DNA from 4 places in the Kluyvera sp. CHPC 1.2972 genome. Region 3 is predicted to be linked to each of the others. Evidence: predicted binding sites of a transcription regulator. Region 3 holds the regulator's gene; each other region holds the start of a gene.
What was found. Region 3 encodes PurR, which represses purine synthesis genes. Its sites were predicted from a motif close to CANGCAAACGTTTGCNTG; they were not measured.

Region 1 (3,209 bases), on a different contig from region 3:
TCGCTGATTGGCGCTTTTGCCGGCAGCAACCCGGCGGCGTTCCATGCGGCAGACGGCAGCGGCTATCAGTTCCTGGTGGAAATGCTCACCGTACTGAACAGCAAAAACCCGCAGGTGGCTTCTCGTCTGATTGAGCCGCTGATCCGCCTGAAACGCTACGATGCGAAGCGTCAGGCGTTAATGCGTGCCGCGCTGGAGCAGCTGAAAGGGCTGGAAAATCTCTCTGGCGATCTGTACGAGAAGATTGCTAAAGCCTTAGCTTAACCAGTAGCCCGGACGAAGCGTGAGCCGACTCCGGGGAGGCTCGGTGGCAATTCCGGTTACATTGATATCGACAAACAAAAACGCCGTAGGTTTTTCCCTACGGCGTTTTTTTTATCAAACATGTTCGGTTAATCGCGCGGAACTTAACGTGGGAACCTGGATGTCCCGCCGATGCAGCGCCTGCCAGAATGTCTCCAGCGCACTGTCCAGTCGGGTGTGCAGATTCGGGCTGAACTGCGGCTTATGTTGATAATCGGTCACCTGGCTATCGTCGGCAAACACGCCCTGCAGGATCTCCTGGGCTTTCAACGCATTCAACACTGGTTTCAGGGCGTAATCCACTGCCAGCATATGCGCCACCGTGCCGCCGGTGGCCAGCGGGAGCACTACTTTGCCTTCCAGCGCGCGCTCGGGCAACAGATCCAGCAGCGCTTTTAATGCGCCAGCGAATGATGCCTTGTAGACCGGCGTGGCGATAATCAGGCCGTCGGCGTGAGCCAACTGCTCGGTTAAGGTTTGTAGTGCTGGGCTGTCAAAACGGGCATGAAACAGATCTTCGGGGGAGAAGTTCTGCAAATGCCAATGGAAAACTTCAACGTCGGCGGCAGAGAGTTTCTCCCGGGCGTACTCCAGCAGGGCGCTGGAGCGAGAAGGAAAACGGGGGCTGCCTGCTAAAGTAATGACGCGCATGGTCTCTCCTTATAACTAAAAACAAACATGAATCTAGAATTGATAACATTTGCATCAGTGTGTCAGAGGGGAAACCTTGGGCGAAATACTTTTTCTGATGATGGATTACCAGAAAATGCATATGCGGAGTGCAGTCGAGGTTGAATAGAAGGAAAACGATTGCGCTTTTTTTGCCGCAGGTCAATTCCATTTCTGAGCGTTATCGCACATAATACGCCCCCGGTTTGCACACCGGGAATCCAGGAGAGTTCATGTACTATCCCTTCGTTCGTAAAGCACTTTTTCAGCTCGATCCAGAGCGCGCTCATGAATTAACGTTCCAACAATTACGTCGCGTCACCGGCACCCCGCTGGAAGCACTCGTGCGTCAAAAAGTGCCGGAAAAACCGGTCACCTGCATGGGGCTGACGTTTAAAAATCCACTGGGTCTGGCAGCCGGTCTGGATAAAGATGGCGAATGTATCGACGCCTTAGGGGCGATGGGTTTCGGTTCCATTGAGATTGGTACCGTCACGCCGCGTCCGCAGCCGGGCAATGACAAGCCGCGTTTGTTCCGCCTGGTCGATGCCGAAGGGTTGATCAACCGCATGGGTTTCAATAACCACGGCGTTGATAACCTGGTCGAGAACGTGAAAAAAGCGCATTTCGACGGAATTCTGGGGATTAATATCGGCAAAAATAAAGATACCCCGGTTGAGCAGGGCAAAGATGACTATCTGATTTGTATGGAAAAAATCTACGCCTATGCCGGTTATATTGCGATTAATATCTCCTCGCCAAATACCCCAGGGCTGCGTACGCTGCAATATGGCGATGCGCTGGACGATCTCCTTTCCGGTATTAAAAATAAGCAATCTGAACTCGAACAAAAGCACCATAAATATGTTCCAGTGGCGGTAAAGATCGCCCCGGATCTTTCTCATGAAGAGTTGATCCAGGTGGCCGATAGTTTAGTTCGCCATAATATTGATGGGGTGATCGCCACCAATACGACATTGGATCGTTCTCTGGTTCAGGGGATGAAAAATTGCGATGAGATGGGTGGCTTAAGCGGTCGTCCATTACAATTAAAAAGCACCGAAATTATTCGTATGCTGTCAGCCGAATTAAAAGGTCAATTACCGATTATTGGCGTTGGCGGTATCGACTCGGTGATTGCGGCTCGTGAAAAGATGGCTGCCGGTGCGTCTCTGGTGCAGATCTATTCCGGGTTTATTTTTAAAGGCCCACCGCTGATTAAAGAAATCATTACTCACATCTAGTATTTTTCCCAGTATTGTGATCCAGGGCTTTATTTCCGGCCCTGGTTGCTTTATATTTTCCTACTGTTGCTTATTTAAACATATTGGTCTTTTATTATTTAAGGCAAAGTAACGCAACGGAAGAACAGGCAATGCATCGGATGCGAATATGACGGGGGAGTAAAATGCGAATTAAACCTGATGATAACTGGCGTTGGTATTATGATGAAGAGCACGATCGAATGATGCTCGATTTAGCCAATGGTATGTTGTTTCGTTCGCGTTTTGCTCGCCGGATGTTAACCCCCGATGCTTTTGCGCCAACCGGATTCTGCGTTGACGATGCCGCGCTTTATTTCTCCTTTGAAGAGAAATGCCGCGATCTGGTGTTGTCAAAAGAACATCGTGCTGAGCTTATTCTTAATGCGCTGGTGGCTATCCGCTTCCTGAAACCGCAAATGCCGAAAAGCTGGCACTTCCGCGCTCATGAAGAGAGCTGGTCTCCGGTAACTGGCGATGCGGCGGCCGTGTGGCTGAGCGACGATGATAGCCAGGTGAATTTGCTGGTGGTAGAACCGGGCGAAAACGCGGCACTCTGTCTGCTGGCTCAGCCGGGTCTGGTTCTCGCTGGGCGCACCATGCAGCTTGGCGACCCTATCAAAGTGATGAACGACAGACTGCAACCGCAGCCGGGGCTGGACGGTTACAGCCTGGAACAAGCGGTTTAAAGTTTCAGCTTCAGCGCCGTTTTCGGTACACAGCTACAGCTGAGAATCGTACCATCGTTGGCTATCGCACTCTTTTTCAGCGGACTGACTTCACCGTCCAACAGCGTCACGCGGCAGCTGCCGCAGATACCTGCGCGGCAGGAGTAAGGGACGCGAATGCCCTGTAGCTCCAGCTGTTCCAATAAAATCTGCTGATTATTCCCGGTAAAACTACTGCCTTCCCAGTCAATTTCAACGAGCGCATTCTGTTGCGTTTGCGGTGCCAGCGCCTCATCGGCTTTCCCTG
Region 2 (3,209 bases), on a different contig from region 3:
CGCGAAAGGCTGGGACGGTGCGGCGTTTGCGCTCACGCTCTTTAGCTGCGCATTCGTAGGGACGCGTCTGCTGTTCCCGAACGGCATTAACCGCCTGGGCGGGCTGAACGTGGCGATGAGCTGCTTCTCGGTGGAGATTGTCGGCCTGCTGCTGGTGGGCGTGGCTGATACGCCGACGATGGCAAAAATCGGCACCTTCTTCGCCGGGGCGGGATTCTCGCTGGTGTTCCCGGCGCTGGGCGTGGTGGCGGTGAAAGCCGTACCACAGCAGAACCAAGGCTCTGCGCTGGCAACCTATACCGTGTTTATGGATTTATCGCTGGGTATTACCGGGCCGCTGGCCGGGCTGATGATGGCGTGGATGGGCATTTCGACGATTTACATTGCCGCTGCGGGGCTGGTGGCGGTGGCATTGCTGCTGGGATGGCGGCTAAAAAAACGGCCTCTGGCGTAAGCTCGCGAGAGGCCGTTTATTGGTCAGCAAAACTTAGTTGATGACCAGGGTATTGATGATTTTCTCAGCGTCAGACTGCGCCTGCTGCTGGTTGTCCGCTGGCAGCGTGATCTGCATGGTCAGCAGTTTGCCATCGATTTTACCCAGTACGACGGAAGAGTACGCGGTTTGCCCTTTAGCAGAGATGATGCTGTCGAGCTGCTGCAGCGTGTGGCCTTTCATCTCGATAGATTTATTGGTCACCACCTGCAACTGCGGGTCGCGGCTGCGCTGCTGATCTTCAAGACGTTTTGCCAGCACCGCTAAATCTTCGGTGGTGTCGTCGCCAACGATGACGATGACCGCTTTCATGCCGGTGGCGTCAGAGTAGACGTGCATGTTGTTGCTCTGGGTGCCCAGCTTACCGCTCTGGTCGGTCATCCCGGCCGGCAGCGTAAAGTTCAGCTTACCGTCTAACAGATTGATTGCCTGACCTGCGGCATCGCTCGCGGCAGCAGAACCTTGTGCAGGGGTGCTGGTGTCGCTGTTGTCACAGGCCGCAAGGCCCATTACCAGCAGGCCAATACCAGCATATTTCACCAATTTGCGCATTGACATCTTCCTTTCGATAAATAGCCATAACGGCTTATCTGCATATCTTATCACAACCCGTGTAATGAACCCTTAACCAGGCTGCATTGCTGACAAATCAGATTTATCTGCCAGCCTTTTCAATAGCATATTCAGCAGTACGCCGTACATCGGCAGGAAGAAAACAATGCTGATCAGCACTTTAAAGCAGTAGTCCACGAGGGCGATTTCTACCCAGTGCGTCGCCATAAACGGGTCGGTGCTGCGCCAGAAAGCGATAAAGAAGAACGCCAGGGTATCGCTGATGTTACCGAACAGCGTGGAGGCCGTCGGTGCAAGCCACCAGTGGCGGCTTTGACGCAGGCGGTTAAACACGTGCACGTCAAGGATCTGCCCCAGGGCATAGGCCATAAAGCTGGCGGCAGCGATACGGGCCACGAACAGGTTAAAGTGCGCCAGCGCGCCGAAGCCCTGCCATTCGCCCATATAGAACAGCGATGAAATCACGTAGGAGATCAGCAGCGCCGGGGCCATCACCGCGAAAACGATACGGCGAGCCAGCGGTGCGCCAAAGATTCGCACGGTCAGGTCAGTCGCAAGGAAGATAAACGGAAAGCTAAACGCGCCCCAGGTGGTGTGGAAGCCGAAGATAGAGACCGGCAGCTGCACCAGATAGTTACTGGAGGTGATCACCAGCAGGTGAAATAGCGATAGCCAAACCAGCGCATGTCGGCGCTGTAAGGAGGTAAAGGGCGTCATATTGTACCTTTTTAGTGGTTGGGGTGAGGGAACCCAATAAAGTCTGCAAACTCATTGCAGGGGCGGAATGATACTGCTTTCCCGTTTCATTGCAATGGTTGTTTTTCGCGCAATCGTTAACCTGGTTGCGTTGAGGCAGGGTCAGCGTAAACTAAGCGCGTTTTTTCTGACGACGAGATGCTCATGACCGATTTGTTTTCCAGCCCCGACCACACCTTAGACGCGCAAGGGCTGCGCTGCCCGGAACCGGTAATGATGGTGCGTAAAACCGTGCGGACGATGCCGGTGGGGGAAACGCTGCTGATTATTGCCGACGATCCCGCCACCACGCGCGATATCCCCGGCTTTTGCCGCTTTATGGAACATGAGCTGATTGCTCAGCAGACCGAGTCAGTGCCGTACCAGTATTTGCTGCGTAAGCGCCATTAATCGGCACCAATAATCCCGTAGCCCGGCCAAGCGAAGCGCCGCCGGGAATGGCATCGAGCCAACCCGGGGTCGGCGTAAACGCCTCGCCCGGGCTACCGATTTAGACCCGTAGCCCGGCCAAGCGAAGCGCCGCCGGGAAAGGGCACCGAACCGACCCTATTACGCGCTAAACTTCCCGCGAAGTAACCGCAGCGCATTCAGCGTCACCAGTACCGTCGCACCGGTATCCGCCAGCACCGCCAGCCACAACCCGGTCATGCCGAGCAGCGTGGTGATAAGGAAAATCCCCTTCAGCCCCAGCGCTATGGCGATGTTTTGCCGAACGTTAGCGTGGGTAGCACGAGCCAGGCGAATCATCTGCACCAGCCCGGTCAGACGGTTATGCGTCAGCGCCGCATCGGCGGTTTCCAGCGCCACGTCGGTGCCGCTGCCCATCGCGATGCCCATCGCCGCAGCCTTCATCGCCGGAGCGTCGTTAATCCCGTCGCCCACCATCGCCAGCGGCCCCTGAGCGTTCAGCGCCGTGACTTCACTGACCTTATCGGCAGGCAGCAGGTTGGCGCGGTAGGCCATACCTAACTCATCGGCAATGGCGGCAGCAGCGCGCGGATTGTCCCCGGTCAGAATGATGCCCTGAATGCCTAATTCACGCAGGCCATCGACCGCCTGACGCGCCTCCTGACGCACGGTGTCTCGCAGCGCTACAATCCCCAGCAGGGTATCGTCACGGGTAATGAGCACCACGGTGTTGCCCTGGCTTTCCAATTGTTGGATCTCATCCTGATGATCCGGCGTCGGGAACTTGCCTGCGGCGCAGATAACGATGCGCTGCCCATCGACGCTGGCCTCAATACCAGAACCGACGAGCGTACGCTGCTCAATGGCCTGTGGAATGGTCAGTTCACGCTGCAGCGCCTCGCGCACCACGGCCTGCGCCAGCGGGTGGGTAGAACCCTGTTCCACCGCAGCGGCCAGCGTCAGCAGGTTGTCTTCGCTC
Region 3 (3,209 bases):
AACGATGCCGCTGAGTGTAGAGAGTGCATAACGGCTTGTGAAACGCTAATATTTGCGTCATGCATTCAAAAATTTTGCAGGCAGAAAATGTGGTCTGAATATTCACTGGAAGTGGTTGATGCGGTGGCACGTAACGGTAGTTTTAGTGCCGCCGCGCAGGAACTGCACCGCGTGCCTTCTGCGGTGAGCTATACGGTACGCCAGCTGGAAGAGTGGCTGGCTGTTCCCCTGTTCGAACGGCGCCATCGCGACGTTGAACTTACTCCCGCTGGCGTATGGTTTTTGAAGGAGGGGCGGTCTGTTATCAAAAAAATGCAGATCACTCGCCAACAGTGCCAGAAAATTGCTAACGGCTGGCGAGGGCAGTTGGCGATTGCCGTCGATAATATCGTGAAACCGCAGCGAACCCGGCAGCTGATTGTCGATTTCTATCGCCACTTTAGCGACGTGGAGCTGATTGTTTATCAGGAAGTGTTTAATGGCGTCTGGGATGCATTGGCCGATGGCCGCGTGGAGCTGGCGATTGGTGCCACTCAGGCGATTCCGGTCGGTGGCCGCTTCGCGTTTCGTGATATGGGGATGCTCAACTGGCACTGCGTGGTGGCGAGTATCCATCCGTTGGCGCAGATGGAGGGCCCGCTCAGCGATGATGTGTTGCGCAACTGGCCGTCGCTGGTGCGCGAAGATACTTCGCGTTCGCTGCCGAAGCGGACGACCTGGCTACTCGATAACCAGAAGCGTGTGGTGGTGCCGGACTGGGCTTCATCGGAAACCTGTATCTCGGCGGGACTATGCGCGGCGATGGTACCGGGGCATCTGGCGCAACCGTGGTTGGAAAATGGGGAGTGGGTGGCGCTACAGCTTGAAAACCCGTTCCCGGATGCCGCCTGTTGCCTGACCTGGCAGCAAAGCGAAGCATCGCCGGCATTAAGCTGGCTGCTGGAATATCTGGGGGATAGCGAGACGCTAAATGAAGAGTGGCTGCGGACACCCGAGTAGGGTGTCCGTGGGTAATGCTTAGCGGCGGTAGTCGCGGAACGGACCGTCGGCCACGGAACGACGTTCGATAAGACGCGGATGCACCTCAATCGACTGCGAGGTCTCGCGTTTGCTAACGATACGGTCCATCAGCATGTTAAACGCCGTTTCACCGAGCGAATCTTTCGGCTGGTGAATCGTCGTCAACGCCGGGGTGAAGAAACGGGAGTTGCGCACGTTATCATAACCAATCAGCGAAATGTCCTGCGGCACGCGAAGACCCATTTCATCTGCGGCGCACAGTGCGCCCATCGCCATGATGTCGCCACCGCAGAAGATAGCAGTAGGGCGCGGCTGCTGCGACAGGATCTGCTGCATTGCGCGATAACCGGATTCAGGCTCAAAGTCACCCTGTACAATCCAGTTCTTCGGGACGTTGATGTGCGCTTCTTCCATCGCTTTCATAAAGCCCGCCAGACGACCCGCGCCGGTGTTACGCTCCAGTGGACCTGGGATCACGCCGATATCGCGATGACCGCGCTCAATCAGGTAACGGCCTGCGGTATAGCCGCCTTCAAAGGCGTTATCGATGACCGAGTCGGTGAAGTCCGCTTTAGCCTCGCCCCAGTCCATCACCACCATCGGGATGTGACGGTACTCTTCGAGCATCGTCAGTAGGGATTCCGGATACTCGGAACACATGACCAGCAGGCCATCCACGCGCTTTTGCGCCATCATCGACAGGTAGGCGCGCTGTTTTTCCAGGTTGTTCCAGGCGTTGCCCAGAATCAGGGTATAGCCCTTCTCAAAGCAGTTTTTCTCAACGGCTTCGATAATTTCGGCAAAGTAGGCCGCTTCGCTGCTGGTCGCTAGCAAACCAATCGATTTGGTGTGGTTCACCTTCAGGCTACGGGCAACGGCGCTCGGAGAGTAGTGCAACTCTTTGATCGCCGCCCAGACGGCTTCACGCGTCTCCTCGGCGACAAAACGCGTTTTGTTAATTACATGTGATACGGTTGTAGTGGAAACGTTTGCGCGCTTCGCTACATCTTTAATAGTTGCCATTCCATCTCACTCCAGACCCTGGCCTGCCCCTGATAAAATCGAAAGGAAAACGTTTGCCTTCACACACCCTGACGCAATTTTGTGGATTGCGATTCGCCGGGAAAACGATACAGGACGACAGGAGGGGGTCAATGGCCGGTACGCTTATAAATAAGCGTCGAATTTTGACTTATCCTGACGCAAAGTGGAAGAGTAAAAACCAACATCCTGCTAAATCTGTGAAGATTTTTGCGCAATACTGTGCAAAAATGCGTTAGCACAGTTTTGCTGTAGCGATAAAAAGGAGAAAAGTTGATGAGTACCGAACTTAAGATGTCACTCACCACCACCGTCATTACCCTTGCGCTGATTGTTGCCGCAAGTTTGACTGCTGTACTGCATTAATTCCTCTGCGAGGGGGCGTCCGCTCCCTCCTGTCTGATTGTTACCCGTTTAGCAATAATCTTTTGCTGTTTTGTACACTTCTGTTTTTATGTGATTGATGTCATGCTTTTGCCCATTATCGACATGCCGCGTCTGTCGTGCGGCCAACCGGAGCATTTGCATGAAAATTAACTTTCCCTTACTGGCGTTAGCCATTGGGGCCTTTGGCATCGGGACCACCGAATTCTCGCCAATGGGGCTCCTGCCGGTCATCGCTAAGGGCGTAGACGTCTCCATTCCCGCTGCCGGGATGCTCATTAGCGCCTATGCCGTAGGGGTGATGGTTGGCGCACCGCTGATGACGCTGCTCCTTTCACATCGTGCTCGCCGTAACGCCTTGATCTTCCTGATGGCGATTTTTACCCTCGGCAACGTACTGTCGGCGATGGCGCCGGACTACACCACGCTGATGCTGTCGCGCATTATCACCAGCCTTAACCACGGTGCATTCTTCGGCCTCGGTTCCGTTGTTGCCGCCAGCGTGGTACCGAAGCATAAACAGGCCAGCGCCGTGGCGACCATGTTTATGGGGTTGACGATTGCCAATATTGGTGGCGTTCCAGCGGCAACCTGGCTTGGCGAAACCATCGGCTGGCGGATGTCATTCCTGGCAACGGCAGGCCTCGGCATTATTGCTATTCTGGGGCTGTGGTTCTCTCTGCCGAAGGGCGGGGCGGGTGAAAAGCCGGACGTGAAGCGCGAGTTGTCGGTGCTGGTACGTCCGCAGGTGCTGTCGGCGCTGC
Region 4 (3,209 bases), on a different contig from region 3:
CGTCGAAGGCGATAGCTGGACCTTCAGCGACGCCCAGGGCGAACTGCGTAACCTGCCGTTGCCAAACGTGCCGCAGCCTAATGCCGCCACGGCGCTTGCCGCGCTGCGCGCCAGCGGGCTTGAGGTAAGTGAAGCGGTGATCCGTGAAGGCATCGCCAGCGCGATTCTGCCGGGCCGTTTCCAGACCATCCAGCTTGAGCCACGCGTGATCCTCGATGTTGCACATAACCCGCACGCCGCGGCCTATCTTGCCGGGCGTCTCAAATCGTTGCCGAAAACTGGGCGAGTGCTGGCGGTTATTGGTATGCTGCATGATAAGGACATCGCCGGTACGCTGGCGTGTCTGGAGGACGTTGTGGATAGCTGGTACTGTGCGCCGCTCGAGGGACCTCGCGGTGCCACGGCGGAACAGCTGCGCGAGCATCTGCGCGCAGGGACCGTTTTTACCAGCGTCGTGCAGGCGTGGCACGCCGCCATGGCTGACGCAGCGCCCGAAGATACGGTGCTGGTGTGTGGTTCGTTCCACACGGTAGCGCATGTGATGGAAGCGTTGGACGCGGGGAGTGCCGGTGGCAAGTAAGTTTCAAAACCGTCTCGTCGGGACGATAGTATTAGTTGCGCTGGGGGTCATTGTGCTGCCAGGGCTGCTTGACGGGCAAAAAAAGCATTATCAGGATGAGTTCGCGGCGATTCCGCTGGTGCCAAAACCGGGGGACCGTGATGAACCTGATATGCTGCCGACGGCAACGCAGGCGCTGCCTGCTCAGCCGCCTGAAGGGGCGGCAGAAGAGGTGAGGGCAGGTGACGCGGCAGCACCGTCGCTGGACTCCAGCCGTCTGGCAGTGAACGGCAACGGCGATCTCGAACAGATCCCGCCGGCCGCCGAACTGCCGAAGCCAAAACCAGTAGAAAAACCGAAGCCAAAACCGCAGCCTGTTGCTGAACAGGTCGCGGCAGCGACGCCACCGCCGAAAGCCGCGCCGGAAGAGAAACCGGCACCGGTAGGTAAAGCGTACGTGGTGCAGCTTGGTGCATTGAAGAATGCGGATAAGGTGAACGAAATTGTGGCGAGTCTGCGCGGTGCGGGATATCACGCCTACACGTCGCCTTCGACGCCCGTTCAGGGTAAAATCACCCGTATTCTGGTCGGCCCGGATGCCTCGAAAGATAAGCTGAAAGGTTCACTTGGTGAACTGAATCGGTTGTCGGGGCTCAGCGGCGTGGTGATGGGATATACGCCGAACTAAGGTGTGGGTCTTTTCCCCTCACCCCGGCCCTCTTCCCAGAGGGCCGAGGGAGAAAGTCGGTGCTGGGCTTGTCGACGTCTCCCAACGGTCCCCTCTCCCCTCGGGGGAGAGGGTTAGGGGTGCTGAATAACGCCTAAAACGACCAAAAAACGATGGCGTTGAATATTTTTTCAGCGCCATTTTTTATTTACGCCGGGGAAGGAAATCCCTACGCAAACGTTTTCTTTTTCTGTTAGAATGCGCCCGAACTGGATGACAGGGCGTAAAATCGTGGGACATATATGGTCTGGATTGATTACGCCATTATCGCGGTGCTGGGCTTATCTTGCTTGGTGAGCCTCATCCGCGGCTTTGTTCGTGAAGCATTATCGTTGGTAACATGGGGCTGTGCCTTCTACGTTGCCAGCCATTACTACACTGACCTGTCAGTCTGGTTTACGGGCTTTGAGGACGAACGGGTTCGAAATGGGATTGCTATTGCGGCGCTGTTCATCGCGACGCTCATCGTCGGCGCTATCGTCAACTTTGTGATAGGCCAACTGGTGGAAAAGACCGGTCTGTCGGGTACAGACAGGGTATTGGGGATCTGCTTCGGCGCATTACGTGGGGTGCTGATTATCGCCGCTATCTTGTTCTTCCTTGACACCTTTACCGGGATGGCCAAAAGCGATGACTGGCAGCATTCGCAGTTTATTCCCTATTTCTCACCGGTTATCAGATGGTTTTTTGAATACCTTCAAAGCTCGTCAAGTTTCTTGCCCAAAGTATAAGCTTTGGGTCGTTGCTTAACGAGGAAAAGACGTATGTGCGGTATTGTCGGTATCGCCGGTGTCATGCCGGTAAACCAGTCGATTTATGATGCGCTAACGGTGCTGCAGCACCGTGGACAGGATGCCGCTGGCATCATCACCATTGATGCCAACAACTGCTTCCGCTTGCGTAAAGCGAACGGTCTGGTGAGCGATGTCTTTGAAGCCCGCCACATGCAGCGTATGCAGGGCAACATGGGTATTGGCCACGTGCGTTACCCAACGGCGGGCAGCTCCAGTGCCTCTGAGGCCCAGCCTTTTTACGTCAACTCCCCGTACGGCATTACGCTGGCGCATAACGGTAACCTGACCAATGCGCACGAGTTACGTCAAAAACTGTTTGAAGAAAAACGCCGCCACATCAACACCACCTCCGATTCTGAAATCCTGCTCAATATCTTCGCAAGCGAGCTGGATAACTTCCGTCATTACCCGCTGGAAGCCGACAATATCTTCGCTGCTATCGCCGCAACCAATCGCCAGATTCGCGGTGCGTATGCCTGCGTCGCGATGATTATCGGCCACGGCATGGTGGCCTTCCGCGACCCGAACGGTATTCGTCCGCTGGTGCTGGGCAAGCGTGATATTGGCGACGGTCGCACCGAATATATGGTGGCCTCCGAAAGCGTGGCGCTGGACACCCTCGGCTTTGAATTCCTGCGCGACGTTGCGCCGGGCGAGGCGGTCTACATCACCGAAAACGGCCAGCTGTTCACCCGTCAGTGCGCTGACAACCCGGTAAGCAACCCGTGCCTGTTCGAATACGTCTACTTCGCGCGTCCAGACTCCTTTATCGACAAAATTTCCGTCTACAGCGCCCGTGTGAACATGGGTACCAAGCTCGGCGAGAAGATTGCGCGTGAATGGGAAGATCTGGATATCGATGTGGTGATTCCAATTCCGGAAACCTCCTGCGATATCGCGCTGGAAATCGCCCGCATTCTCGGCAAACCGTACCGTCAGGGGTTTGTGAAAAACCGCTACGTTGGCCGTACCTTTATCATGCCGGGCCAGCAGCTGCGTCGTAAGTCCGTTCGCCGCAAGCTTAACGCTAACCGCGCTGAATTCCGCGATAAGAACGTGCTGCTGGTGGATGACTCCATCGTGCGCGGTACCACTTCTGAGCAGATTATTGAAATGGCGCGTGAAGCCG

Region 1: pyrD (quinone-dependent dihydroorotate dehydrogenase) is a predicted target of PurR. The motif match lies at 1,103-1,120, and genes of this name have one in related genera.
Region 2: tusA (sulfurtransferase TusA) is a predicted target of PurR. The motif match lies at 1,890-1,907, and genes of this name have one in related genera.
Region 4: cvpA (colicin V production protein) is a predicted target of PurR. The motif match lies at 1,457-1,474, and genes of this name have one in related genera.

Annotation. Positions count from the first base shown of each region.
Region 1 is NZ_JAPKIB010000008.1:55,323-58,531, forward strand. Features, by position in the region: gene pepN (aminopeptidase N) at 1-264, shown strand, start outside; gene ssuE (NADPH-dependent FMN reductase) at 379-954, opposite strand; gene pyrD (quinone-dependent dihydroorotate dehydrogenase) at 1,206-2,216, shown strand; gene zapC (cell division protein ZapC) at 2,381-2,923, shown strand; gene V6944_RS14075 (YcbX family protein) at 2,920-3,209, opposite strand, start outside.
Region 2 is NZ_JAPKIB010000002.1:346,140-349,348, forward strand. Features, by position in the region: gene V6944_RS05095 (MFS transporter) at 1-454, shown strand, start outside; gene V6944_RS05100 (DcrB family lipoprotein) at 488-1,045, opposite strand; gene V6944_RS05105 (7-cyano-7-deazaguanine/7-aminomethyl-7-deazaguanine transporter) at 1,118-1,783, opposite strand; gene tusA (sulfurtransferase TusA) at 1,967-2,212, shown strand; gene zntA (Zn(II)/Cd(II)/Pb(II) translocating P-type ATPase ZntA) at 2,372-3,209, opposite strand, start outside.
Region 3 is NZ_JAPKIB010000003.1:56,334-59,542, reverse strand. Features, by position in the region: gene punR (DNA-binding transcriptional activator PunR) at 88-999, shown strand; gene purR (HTH-type transcriptional repressor PurR) at 1,018-2,043, opposite strand; gene cydH (cytochrome bd-I oxidase subunit CydH) at 2,338-2,427, shown strand; gene V6944_RS06255 (MFS transporter) at 2,588-3,209, shown strand, end outside.
Region 4 is NZ_JAPKIB010000001.1:662,984-666,192, reverse strand. Features, by position in the region: gene folC (bifunctional tetrahydrofolate synthase/dihydrofolate synthase) at 1-580, shown strand, start outside; gene dedD (cell division protein DedD) at 570-1,247, shown strand; gene cvpA (colicin V production protein) at 1,529-2,017, shown strand; gene purF (amidophosphoribosyltransferase) at 2,051-3,209, shown strand, end outside.